DNA from 3 places in the Vogesella sp. LIG4 genome. Region 3 is predicted to be linked to each of the others. Evidence: predicted binding sites of a transcription regulator. Region 3 holds the regulator's gene; each other region holds the start of a gene.
What was found. The regulator HrcA, encoded in region 3, represses chaperone genes, less so after heat shock. The targets are predictions, from matches to a motif close to ATTAGCACTCGNNNNNNNCGAGTGCTAAT.

Region 1 (4,280 bases), 1.7 Mb from region 3:
ACAACGTGATGCTGCCGCTGGACATCATCGGCTTCGACCGCCGCGACGCAGCCCGCCGCGTGCGCGCCGCGCTGGACAAGGTAGGCCTCGCCGGCAAGGAAAAAATGATGCCGGTGCGCCTGTCCGGCGGCGAGCAGCAGCGCCTGTGCATCGCCCGTGCCGTGGTGCACCGCCCCAGCATCCTGCTGGCCGACGAACCCTCGGCCAACCTGGATCGCGCCTACGCGCTGGACATCATGGAACTGTTCAAATCCTTCCACCAGGTAGGCGTCTCCGTGCTGATTTCGGCGCACGACGAAACCCTGATGGAAGACTATGGCCGCCGCATCATCCGCCTGCGGGAAGGACAATTCGCCTCATGAAGCACTTCTTCTACCTGCACTGGCAGGATGCCAGCCAGGCGCTACGCAAGATGTTGCGCCAGCCGCTGGGCAGCCTGCTCAATCTGTTGATGCTGGCGGTGGCGATGTCGCTGCCGGTCAGCCTGTACCTTACCGCCGGCAGCGTGCAGCACTGGGTGGGCAAACTCACCGCGGCGCCGCAGATCACGCTGTTCATGGAGCTTTCCGCCGAACAGGCCGACATCGCCGCCGTGCAGTCCAGCCTGACATCCCACCCCAAGGTGGCCAGCTTCCGCTTCATTGGCCGCGACCAGGCGCTGCGCGACCTGGAACAGCGCAGCGGCCTCTCCGGTGTGAGCCAGGGGCTGGAAGGCAACCCGCTGCCGGACGCTTTTGTCGTTACCCCCAAGCCGGCGGTAACGCCGGACGAACTGGACATGCTGCAAAAGGAGCTGTCCGGCCTGCCGATGGTGGAACAATCGCAGTTTGATGCCGCCTGGGCGCGCCGCCTGCACGGCCTGCTGGACATCGCCGTCAAGCTTGCCTGGTTCCTGGCCGCCAGCTTTGGCGTGGCGCTGGTGCTGATCACCCACAACACCATCCGCATGCAGATCCTGGCACGACAGGAGGAAATCGAAGTGGCCAAGCTGATCGGCGCTACCGACAGCTTCATCCGCCGCCCCTTTCTGTACCACGCCTTCTGGGTAGGCGCGCTCAGCACGCTGTGCTGCTGGGGCCTGTCCACCCTGTTCGTGCACCAGGCTGCGCCGGCAATCAATGAATTCGCCGGCCTGTACGGTGAAAACATCCACCTGGCAGGGCTGGCCCTGCCGGAGCTTGGCGTACTGTTCGGCTGCAGCGTGCTGCTGTGCCTGCTGGGCGCACGCCTGGCAGCGGATCACCACCTGCGCAAGGTGCGCCCGCACTAAGTGCGGTGCAACACGCAGCCCGCCTGGCAACTACTTGATCCTGGTCCAGGACTATGGACCGGATAAAAAAATATCATCGATTGGGAACTGGCCCCTTGCTGGCACTCTCATAAGACGAGTGCTAACATCAGTTCAGCATTTCTTGAGGACAAGCCATTTATGACTGCAATCGCCTTGCCTGTACTCTCTTCCAACGGCAGCCTGGAGCAATACATCCACACCGTTAACAGCATTCCGATGCTGACCCAGGAAGAAGAGTTGGAGCTTGCCACGCGTCATCAACAGCACGACGATCTGGAAGCAGCCAAGCGTTTGGTGCTGTCGCACCTGCGCGTGGTGGTGTCCATCGCCCGCGGTTACTCCGGCTATGGCCTGCAACAGGCCGACCTGATCCAGGAAGGCAATATCGGCCTGATGAAGGCGGTGAAACGCTTCGAACCCACTCGCGGCGTGCGTCTGTTCTCCTTCGCCGTGCACTGGATCAAGGCCGAGATTCACGAATTCATCCTGCGCAACTGGCGCCTGGTGCGCATTGCCACCACCAAGCCGCAGCGCAAACTGTTCTTCAACCTGCGCAGCATGCGCCAGAGCCTGTCCGCACTCAGCGAGCAGGAAGCGCACGATATCGCGCAGGAGCTGGGCGTGAAGCCGGAAGAAGTGCGTGAAATGGAAACCCGCATGAGCGGCCAGGACATCGCACTGATGGCCGATGATGGCGACGACGAGGGCTTTGCCCCCATCGACTGGCTGGCCGACTCGCACGACGAGCCAACCCGCGCGCTGGAACGCCGCTCCATCGACATGCTGCAGAGCGAAGGCCTGGAGCAGGCGCTGTCCACGCTGGACGCCCGCAGCCGCCGCATCATCGAGGCGCGCTGGCTGGCCGACGATGGCGGCTCCACCCTGCACGAGTTGGCCGCAGAATTCGGTGTTTCCGCCGAGCGCATCCGCCAGATCGAAGCCAAGGCACTGGGCAAGATGAAAACCGCACTGGCCGCCGGCGTGGTGATCGACGCCTGAGCTGCATGATGTAGGCGTGAAAAAGCCACCTTGCGGTGGCTTTTTGTTTTTATATCATGCGGCCAACTTACTCGCTGGCAGCCTTGCCGTGCTGCTTGTCATCCACCTGCTGGGCGATGTCGATCAGACCGCTCCAGGCCGGCTCGTCGTCATCCAGCTCATCCAGGAACTGCGACGCATAGGTCGGGAACGACGCCAGCGCGTAGCGCATGGTCTGCGCCGCCTTGGCCTGCTCGCCCGCCAATGCCTCCATCTGCGCCTTGCGCAGCAGCACGTCCGGATACGGCCGATACAGCGCCATCAGGTCCACCCACTTGCGGTAGTCCTTCAGCGTGGCGCGCGACGGCGTCATCACGTCATCCAGCAGGCCCAGCGCATGGGCGGCGAACATCGGCTCGGTTCGGATGATCTCCTCCAGTCGCTGCTGCTTCTTGAGCGCCGTGGGGTAGTACAGCCCCTGCATTTCCTCGTAACGCCAGCTGCCATAGCTGGCCAGCACCAGCAGCAGCAGTGCGCCGGCACGCGCCAGCAGAAGCCATGGCAGTGGCGCGGCACGGCCGGGGGCCGGCACCAGGGTCGCCATGATGACCACCACCGCCGGGAAGTACAGATACCACAGCGGATACTCCAGCATGCTGTGGATCAGCGTAACCGACATCACCGCCACCGGTACCAGCTGCGCAGCATCCACGCGGCGGCTGAAATACGGCCACACCGCCCAGGCAAAGCCCAGTAGCACCGCCAGCGTCCCCAGCAGCCCCATCTCGGCCAGCAACTGGAACACCAGGTTGTGGGCGTTGGTGAACAGGCCGCTGTTTACGCCGGAGTTGGAAAACTGCGGCAGCATCTGCAGGCGCACGCTTTCCGCCGCGTACTGGTTCCAGCCCACCCCAAAGCCGGGATGCGCCTTGAACACCAGCCAGGCCTTGCCCCATTCCGCCACGCGGCGCGCGCCCATGCTGTCGGCGTTGCTGCTCAAGCGTTCCACACCACTGGCAATGGTCTGGCCATGCATCAGCGGTGCCAGCAGCCGTTCGGCCAAGGGCAGTGCAAACTGCATGGCAATGATGGCAACCACCGCCAGCCACAGCAGCCACCACATGCGGCGCGACTCCCCGCTACGCACGCGCCAGTGCCACCACGGCGCCAGCACCGCCAGCGCCACGGTGTACAGCAGCACGGTACGCGAGCCGGCAAAGGCGATGGACAGCGACAACCACAATACTGCCGCCGCCAGCCAGCGACGCGACCATTGGCCACTGGCGGCCAGCCAGCAGGCTGCTACCACGCCCCAGGTCAGATAATGTGCGTACTGGTTGCGCTGGCCGATATGGCCAAAAATATTGGTGGTCGGGTGCGAACTGTCATAGAACAGCACGCCGCCCAGCAGCTGCGCCAGGCCGGTGAGCTGCGCCAGGCCAATCAGCGATTGCGCCAACGCCCCCAGCAGCAGCGATTTGCACAGCAACGCGATCACCGCGTCGCTGCCTTCCGCTGCGCGCCATTGCGCCGTGGCCCAGGCCAGCACCGCCAGCGCAACGAAGGCCAGCGCGGTAGCATGGTTGAGCCCAGGGAACAGCAGCGGCTGCAGCAAGGGCTGCAGCGCCCACACCGCTGCCAGCAGCAGCATCCACAACGCGCTGCGCGGCAGCTCGGCCGCGGCCTGCCGCGGCATGCACCAGCAGGCCAGCGCCGCCAGGAAGACTACCGTGATCTCGCCCCACCACTGCGGCAGCGGCAGGTAGTGAAAGCGCGACAGGAAAGGCAGCGAGGCAATGGCCGCCAGCATCAGGGCCGCCAGCGACTGGCGACGCAGGGTGAAAGTCATGGATGGACCGTGCGAGTACGGGAAAGCGGCAAGTCTAGCCCAGCCGCCGAAGGCTGTAAAAACGGCTTGGTAACGTTTCGTCACCTTATCGAAAGCAGCGGCAGCCATGCCGCGGCAAAAACAAAAAGCCCGGTCATGGACCGGGCTTTCTGATGAATACTT
Region 2 (4,280 bases), 1.9 Mb from region 3:
TCCTGGCCCGGTTGCATGATATTTAAATCAAAGTCTGGCCGAATCTGAAATAGCTCTAAAGCTTGATCGAGCATTTGGCGATGTTGTGCAGTTACACAAACTTTAATTTCAAAGCGTGGGTCTTTTTTTAGAGTGCGGATCAGTGGGGCCATTTTAATGGCTTCAGGTCGTGTGCCAAAAGCAATGAGTATTTTTTTGAGCATGCCTATTCCATTTTATGCCGTGAGGTTGGATATTTATTTCTTGTCTGCGAAATTTTCCGTTTTCCGTGACAAATTCTCTTGGTAATGGACTGATTCGAATCAGTGACATTGGGGCCGGTCAAGAGAGGCAATGTCCCTGTTCCTGTTTCGACGAGCGTAGTGTGGTATCAATTGTCATATTGCTGGGGGCTCATAAATAAAATTTAAGAGTAACCGATAGGATTCTGACATTGCCAACGCCATGCATCTTCACACATTTCTTGGAGAGTTCTCTGTGCGTACCAACCTAGTATTTCATATGCCCCAGAGGGATCTGCCCATGCCGCTGCGACGTCGCCGGGACGACGGGGTACAATTTCATACGGTACTGTTTTGCCACTTACTGCTTCAAAGGTCTTTACCACGTCGAGTACCGAATAGCCTTTGCCAGTTCCTAGGTTGACAGTAATTATCCCTCCTTTGTCTTGCAAAGCTTGCAGGGCCTTGAGGTGACCCTCTGCCAAGTCAACTACGTGGATGTAGTCCCTTATGCCTGTTCCATCAGGTGTAGTATAGTCGGCGCCGAACACATTGAGACTTGCCTGCCTGCCAATGGCAACCTGACTGATAAAAGGCAGTAGATTGTTTGGAGTGCTATTGGGATCCTCCCCAATCATTCCACTTACATGTGCACCTACTGGGTTGAAATAGCGCAGTATTGCGATATTCCATTCGGGACTAGCGTGGGCAAGGTCACGCAGTATATCTTCAACCATTAACTTGCTGCGGCCGTACGGGTTGGTTGCAGATAAGGGAAAGTCTTCGCGTATGGGGACACTTGCAGGCTCGCCGTATACGGTAGCGCTGGATGAAAACACTAGGTTCTTTACGCCATGTTGTTGCATTGTCTGCAGCAACATGAGTGTGGCAGCAACATTGTTATTGTAATAGGCGAGTGGCTGTTCTACAGACTCACCAACTGCCTTGAGTCCTGCAAAATGGATGACTGCCTTGATCGGGGATTGAAATACCAGATCCAGTAGTTGCGGGTTGAGCAGATCACCCTCCATGAGGTGTACTTGGCGTCCGGTAATCAGCTCTACCCGCCTTAGCGCTTCCGGTGTGCTGTTCGAGAAGTTGTCCAACACTAGTACATCGTAGCCGGCCTCCAGTAGTTGTACACATGTGTGAGTACCAATGTAGCCTGCACCGCCTGTTACAAGGATCATGATTTCTCTCCACGTGCCGTTTGTGTTTCAAGCCTTTCTACTTTCTTTGGTGTGGCGTGACTAAGGTGAGCATGTGAGCGATGTGGTATGAGGTGGAACTGTGGTGGTAGAGAGGTGGGCTTCATGGCGCGAAATTTCTTCGATGGAGAATACACGGCTGGCAAGAGCTCATTATGCCATACGCCGTAGCATGTCTGGAGGAGGGAGGTAAGTTGTAGAGTGCCCCTTGAAAGCCGGTGTCCCCTCCCATATGATTAGCACTCGCAAGCAGGGAGTGCTAATCGATGCATCCCTGCCCACCCACAAGCTAGATCATCGTTTACATAGCTACTGATTCATCAGGAGAGATCAATGGCAATCCGCCCTCTGCACGACCGTGTTGTTATCAAGCGCCTTGAAGCTGAAGAGAAGACTGCTTCCGGCATCGTTCTGCCGGGCGCTGCTGCCGAGAAGCCGGACATGGGCGAAGTTGTGGCCGTGGGCCACGGCAAGATCCTGGAAAACGGCGAGCGCCGTGCCCTGGAGCTGAAGGTAGGCGACAAGGTGCTGTTCGGCAAGTACTCCGGCCAGACCGTAAAGGTTGACGGCGAGGAGCTGCTGGTAATGCGTGAAGAAGACGTAATGGGCATCGTCGAGTAATCCGACCCATTACAACCGTTTAATACAGATTCTGGAGATTAATGAGAATGGCTGCTAAAGACGTACGCTTTGGTGATTCCGCCCGCGCCAAGATGGTAGTGGGTGTCAACATTCTGGCTGATGCCGTTAAAGTGACTCTGGGCCCGAAAGGCCGCAACGTGGTACTGGATCGCTCCTTCGGCGCACCGACCATCACCAAGGATGGTGTTTCCGTTGCCAAGGAAATTGAACTGAAGGACAAGTTCGAGAACATGGGCGCGCAGATGGTGAAGGAAGTGGCTTCCAAGACTTCCGACGTGGCCGGTGACGGTACCACCACCGCTACCGTGCTGGCTCAGGCCATCGTGCACGAAGGCATGAAGTTCGTTACCGCCGGCATGAACCCGATGGATCTGAAGCGCGGCATCGACAAGGCCGTGGTTGCCCTGGTGGGCGAGATCGCCAAGATCGCCAAGCCGTGCGCTACCACCAAGGAAATCGCCCAGGTTGGCTCCATCTCCGCCAACTCCGATTCCGATATCGGTGAAATCATCGCCAACGCCATGGAAAAAGTGGGCAAGGAAGGCGTGATCACCGTTGAAGATGGCAAGAGCCTGCACAACGAGCTGGACGTAGTGGAAGGCATGCAGTTCGACCGCGGCTACCTGTCCCCGTACTTCATCAACAACCCGGAAAAGCAGATTGCCGCACTGGACAATCCGTTCATCCTGCTGTTCGACAAGAAGATCTCCAACATCCGCGACCTGCTGCCGGTACTGGAGCAAGTGGCCAAGTCCGGTCGTCCGCTGCTGATCATCGCCGAAGATGTTGAAGGCGAAGCGCTGGCTACCCTGGTGGTGAACACCATCCGCGGCATCCTGAAGGTTGTTGCTGTCAAGGCTCCGGGCTTTGGCGATCGTCGCAAGGCCATGCTGCAGGATATCGCTGTGCTGACCGGCGGTACCGTTATCGCTGAAGAAGTTGGCCTGACCCTGGAAAAAGTTACCCTGGAAATGCTGGGCCAAGCCAAGCGCGTTGAAGTGGGCAAGGAAAACTCCACCATCATCGACGGCGCCGGCGACGTTGCTGCCATCCAGGCTCGCGTGACCGAAGTGCGTCAGCAGATCGAAGCCGCTACTTCCGACTACGACCGTGAAAAACTGCAAGAGCGCGTAGCCAAGCTGGCTGGCGGCGTTGCCGTGATCAAGGTTGGCGCTGCCACCGAAGTGGAAATGAAAGAGAAGAAGGCTCGCGTTGAAGACGCGCTGCACGCTACCCGCGCTGCCGTTGAAGAAGGCGTGGTACCTGGCGGTGGCGTTGCCCTGCTGCGCGCTCGCGCTGCCGTTGATGCTGTTGAAACCATCAACGCCGACCAGGCTGCCGGTGTGAAGATCGTCCTGAAGGCGATCGAAGCGCCGCTGCGCCAGATCGTGCAGAACGCCGGCGACGAGCCGTCCGTGGTGGTGAACAAGGTGCTGGAAGGCAAAGGTAACTTCGGTTACAACGCTGCCAGCGGCGAATACGGCGACATGATCGAAATGGGCGTGCTGGATCCGGCCAAGGTAACCCGCTCCGCGCTGCAGCACGCTGCATCCGTAGCCGGCCTGATGCTGACCACCGACTGCATGATCGCCGAGCTGCCGGAAGACAAGCCGGCCGCGGCCATGCCGGACATGGGCGGCATGGGTGGCATGGGCGGCATGATGTAATCTGCCTGCTCCCTCACCGAGCAAAAAACCCCGCAGCTTGCTGCGGGGTTTTTCTTTGCGGCCAACCTTTTGCAGGGTTGGCCGCATTGTTGTGGTGGCTCTGGCACAATGGGTGCAAGATGATTCAAGGAGAGCGAGCTATGGAATTGCAGCAGCTGGTAGCTATTCTTAACCAGAAGCTGGAGCCCTGGCGCTTCAAGGACTACGCCCCCAACGGGCTGCAGGTGGAAGGGCGCAGCCAGGTGCGTCACGTGGTGGCCGGGGTGACTGCTTCGCAGGCTTTGCTGGATGAGGCGGTACGCTTGAAGGCGGACGCCATCCTGGTGCATCACGGCTATTTCTGGAAAAGTGAGTCGGCGGCGATTACCGGCATCAAGCGGCAGCGTATCGCCACGCTGTTGCAAAGTGACATCAGCTTGCTGGCCTATCACTTGCCACTGGATGCGCACCCGGAGCTGGGCAATAACGCCCAACTGGGCAGGCTGTTGGGGATTGTGGATGCGGCGCCGTCGGCAGACGAGCCGCTGTTGTGGCAGGGGCAG
Region 3 (4,280 bases):
GCGTCATGTTGCGCAGGCTGAACTGCAGGCAGCGCGACAGCACCGTGACCGGCACTTTCTGCGGGTCGGTGGTGGCGAGGATGAATTTGACGTGCGCCGGCGGCTCTTCCAGCGTCTTGAGCATGGCGTTGAAGGCGCTCTTCGACAGCATGTGCACTTCGTCGATGATGTACACCTTGAAGCGGCCCATGGTCGGCGCGTACTGCGCGTTCTCCAGCACCTCGCGGATATTGTCGATGCCGGTGTTGGAAGCGGCGTCGATCTCCAGCAGGTCGACATAGCGGCCGCTGTCGATCTGGCGGCAGGCCTGGCACTCGCCGCAGGGCTCGGCGCCGGTGCCGGTTTCGCAGTTCAGACTCTTGGCCAGGATGCGGGCGATGGTGGTCTTGCCCACGCCGCGGGTACCGGTGAGCAGGTAGGCATGGTGCAGGCGCGACTCACGCAGCGCGTTGGACAGCGCGCGTACCACGTGCTCCTGGCCGACCAGGTCGGCAAAGCGCTTGGGGCGCCACTTGCGGGCGAGAACTTGATAAGTCATAGCTGACAATTCTAGCAGTTTTTAAACCAGGGCCGACACCGGCTGCTACGCCAGTCGCGCCCCCTTATCAGTTGACTGCCGGGGCGGAGGCGTCCTGGTTGGCCACGGCCGGCACCGGGGCGTAGCGCACCGCCAGGTAGCGGTTGCGGATCTCCTGCGCCAGCTCTTGCGCCACCATCGCGTACAGAGTGCTCTTGTTGTAGCGGGTGATGGTGTAGAAATTGTTAAGGCCCAGCCAGTAGCGCGTGTCGCCCGGCGCCACCTCCAGCGGCACCAGCACCGCCAGCGCCTCGTCACGCACCGGCGCGCGCGGCACGATGCCCTTGGCCTTCAGCTCAGCCACGGTGTAGTGCAGGTTGAACTTGTCGGCCACCAGCTCGTCGATGGCCGCGCCCGGCGTCACGTCGACCGGCACCACCACGTCGTCCCCCACCAGCCAGCCATGCTGCTGGAAATAGTTGCCCACGCTGCCAATGGCATCGGCCGGGTTGTTCCAGATGTCGCGATGGCCGTCGCCATCGAAATCCACTGCCCATTTGCGGAAGCTGGACGGCATGAACTGCGGCATGCCGATGGCGCCGGCGTAGCTGCCTTTCAGACTCAGCGCGTTGACGTTCTCGCTGTGCGCCAGGCGGAAGAACTCGGCCAGCTCACCGCGGAAGAATTCGGCGCGGCGCGGGTAATCGAAGGCCAGCGTGCTCAGCACATCGGCCAGGCGGAAGCTGCCGGTAACGCGGCCGTAGCGGGTTTCGATGCCCAGGATGGCCACGATCATCTCCGGCGCCACGCCGAACTGCTGCTGCGCGCGCTGCAGCGTTGCCTCGTTCTTCTGCCAGAAGGCCACGCCTTCCTGCAGCAGCTTCTCGTTATAGAAATTGGGGCGGAACTGGTACCACGGCCGCGCGGTGGACGGCTTGTCCATGATGGTGATCACATTGGGCTTGGCGTCGACATTGGCGAACACCGTCTCCAGCTCGGCACGACTCACCTCGCCACTGGCCACCTGTTCATCGATAAAGCGCTGTACATCGGGGCGCATCAGCAGCCCCACGTCCGCCTGGGCGGCGGAAACGGAGGCCAGCATGGCCGCCAGGGCCAAACGGCGCAAGGCACGCATGGAAAGACTCCTGTTAGGTTGGCCGCAAGCCGCTCGGGCCTGCCGCCCGCTCACATTGCCGCGCATTGGCGGGCAATCGTGAGCCGGCGCTTGGAGCCTGTTTACGATCTCAGACTCTTACGGCTGATCATTGAAATTCAGTACGCTGGACACCAGGCGCGCGGTGATATCGACGATGGGAATCACGCGCTCGTAATCCATGCGCGTCGGCCCCACTACGCCCAGCGTGCCCACCACCTGACCATTGAGCCGGTATGGGGCGGTGACCACGCTGCAGTCGTCCAGCGGCACTACGCCGGACTCCTCGCCGATGAACAGGCTCACGCCGGAGGCGCGCCGGCTCTGCTCCAGCAGCTGCAGCAGCTCGGTCTTGCGCTGGAAGGTGTCGAACAGCTCGCGCAGGCGCGACAGGTCGCTGGAAAAGTCGCTGACCGCCAGCAGGCGGCCCTCGCCGCGGATCACGATGTCATCGCCGCCCGGCAGCGCCTGGCGGCCGAACTGGATCGCCGCCGCCATCAGCTCGGAAATATTGCCCTGCAGCTGGCGCAGCTCGGTTTCCACGCGGCTGGCCACGCTGTCCAGCTGCTGGCCGGCGTAATGCTGGTTGAGGAAGTTGGCCGCCTCCACCAGTTCGCCCGGCGTGTAATCGCGGCCGGTATGAAACAGGTGGTTCTGCACGTCGCCATCCAGCGTCACCAGGATCAGCAGGATGCGGCGCTCGGACAGGCGCAGGAACTCCACCTGGCGAAAGGCGGCATCGGCGCGCTGCGGCGTCATCACCACCCCGGCGAACTGGGTCAGTTCCGACAGCATCTGCGAGGCAGCCTGCACCACGCGCTGCGGGCTGTCCGGCTGGATGCCGCTCTTGAGCTCGGCCAGCGTCGGCGGTGCCAGCTGCTGCACGGTGAGCAGCCGGTCGACAAACAGCCGGTAACCTCGCGGCGTGGGAATGCGCCCGGCCGAGGTGTGCGGCGAGGCGATCAGGCCCATGTCTTCCAGCTCGGCCAGCATGTTGCGGATGGATGCCGACGACAGCTCCAGCCCGGAAACCGCGGCCAGGGTCTTGGATGCCACCGGTTGCCCGTCGGCGATATAGCGCTCGACCAGTACCTTGAGCAGATGTTGCGTGCGTTCGTTCAGCATGATCGCATTCTGTCACAGCTGCCGCCCATCTCAAAAGCCCCCGCCATCCCGGCCAGCCAGGGGCGACACCGGCTTGGCCGCATGATGATTTGTGCGATAATCCGCCGCCTGGTTCCCTGTCTGCCGCCACCGGGTGTGGCGCGCATACATCGTTGATTGCGTTTTTATTTGGCACGCCGAATGAAAACGTACATAATCAAAAAAACCTTCCCGATATGCCGTTTTGAACGAATGGAGTAAGCATGGCAGCCGAAGACAAGAGCAAAGCCCTGGCCGCAGCGCTGGCACAGATCGAAAAGCAGTTTGGCAAAGGCTCGATCATGCGCATGAGCGACAACCAGATCACCGAGAACCTGCAGGTGATCAGCACCGGTTCGCTCGGCCTGGACCTGGCACTGGGCGTCGGCGGCCTGCCGCGTGGCCGTGTAGTGGAAATCTACGGCCCGGAATCCTCCGGCAAGACCACGCTGTGTCTGCAGGTAGTAGCCGAGGCACAGAAACTGGGCGGCACCTGCGCCTACATCGACGCGGAAAACGCGCTGGACCCGCAATACGCGCAGAAACTGGGCGTTTCGGTGGAACAGCTGCTGATCTCGCAGCCGGATACCGGTGAACAGGCGCTGGAAATCGCCGACATGCTGGTACGCTCCGGCGGTGTGGACGTGATCGTGGTGGACTCGGTAGCCGCACTGGTGCCGAAGGCGGAAATCGAAGGCGAAATGGGCGACAACCACGTCGGCCTGCACGCCCGCCTGATGAGCCAGGCACTGCGCAAGCTCACCGGCAACATCAAGCGCACCAACACCCTGGTGATCTTCATCAACCAGATCCGCATGAAGATCGGCGTGATGTTCGGCAGCCCGGAAACCACCACCGGCGGTAACGCGCTGAAGTTCTACGCCTCGGTGCGCATGGACATCCGCCGCATCGGCGGCATCAAGAAGGGCGAGGAGATCATCGGCAACGAGACCCGCGTCAAAGTGGTGAAGAACAAGGTTTCCCCGCCGTTCAAGCAGGCCAACTTCGACATCCTGTACGGAGAGGGCATCAGCCGTGAAGGCGAGATCGTCGAACTGGGCGTGGAGCACGAGCTGATCGAGAAATCCGGCGCCTGGTACAGCTACAACGGCCAGAAGATCGGCCAGGGCAAGGACAACACCCGCCTGTGGCTGAAGGACAACCCGGAAATCGCCCGCGAGATCGAACGCAAGGTCCGCGAATCGGTAGGCGTGAACGTGCAGATTACCGAAGGCCAGCCGGATGAAGACGAACTGGTTGACGACACCTTCGACGCCTGATGACCGGCAGCGGTAAAAGCCTCAGGGCGCGAGCCGTCGATCTTCTGTCCCGCCGCGAGTATTCGCGGCTGGAGCTGAAGCGGCGGCTCGCGCCTTTTGCCGAATCGGCAGAAGAGCTGGACGCCCTGCTCGACGAGTTGGCCGCACGCCACTGGCAGTCGGACAGCCGCTTTGCCGAGCAGTT

Region 1: rpoH (RNA polymerase sigma factor RpoH) is a predicted target of HrcA. The motif match lies at 1,368-1,396, and genes of this name have one in related genera.
Region 2: groES (co-chaperone GroES) is a predicted target of HrcA. The motif match lies at 1,665-1,693, and genes of this name have one in related genera.

What each region holds. Positions count from the first base shown of each region.
Region 1 covers NZ_LT607802.1:796,957-801,236, forward strand. Annotated here, with positions in the region: gene ftsE (cell division ATP-binding protein FtsE) at 1-362, shown strand, start outside; gene ftsX (permease-like cell division protein FtsX) at 359-1,270, shown strand; gene rpoH (RNA polymerase sigma factor RpoH) at 1,430-2,290, shown strand; gene PSELUDRAFT_RS03820 (PglL family O-oligosaccharyltransferase) at 2,358-4,118, opposite strand; tRNA gene PSELUDRAFT_RS03825 (tRNA-Lys) at 4,280-4,280, opposite strand, start outside.
Region 2 covers NZ_LT607802.1:659,147-663,426, reverse strand. Annotated here, with positions in the region: gene wecB (non-hydrolyzing UDP-N-acetylglucosamine 2-epimerase) at 1-203, opposite strand, end outside; gene galE (UDP-glucose 4-epimerase GalE) at 407-1,414, opposite strand; gene groES (co-chaperone GroES) at 1,763-2,050, shown strand; gene groL (chaperonin GroEL) at 2,098-3,738, shown strand; gene PSELUDRAFT_RS03055 (Nif3-like dinuclear metal center hexameric protein) at 3,879-4,280, shown strand, end outside.
Region 3 covers NZ_LT607802.1:2,523,692-2,527,971, reverse strand. Annotated here, with positions in the region: gene dnaX (DNA polymerase III subunit gamma/tau) at 1-538, opposite strand, end outside; gene mltB (lytic murein transglycosylase B) at 606-1,655, opposite strand; gene hrcA (heat-inducible transcriptional repressor HrcA) at 1,773-2,798, opposite strand; gene recA (recombinase RecA) at 3,041-4,096, shown strand; gene recX (recombination regulator RecX) at 4,096-4,280, shown strand, end outside.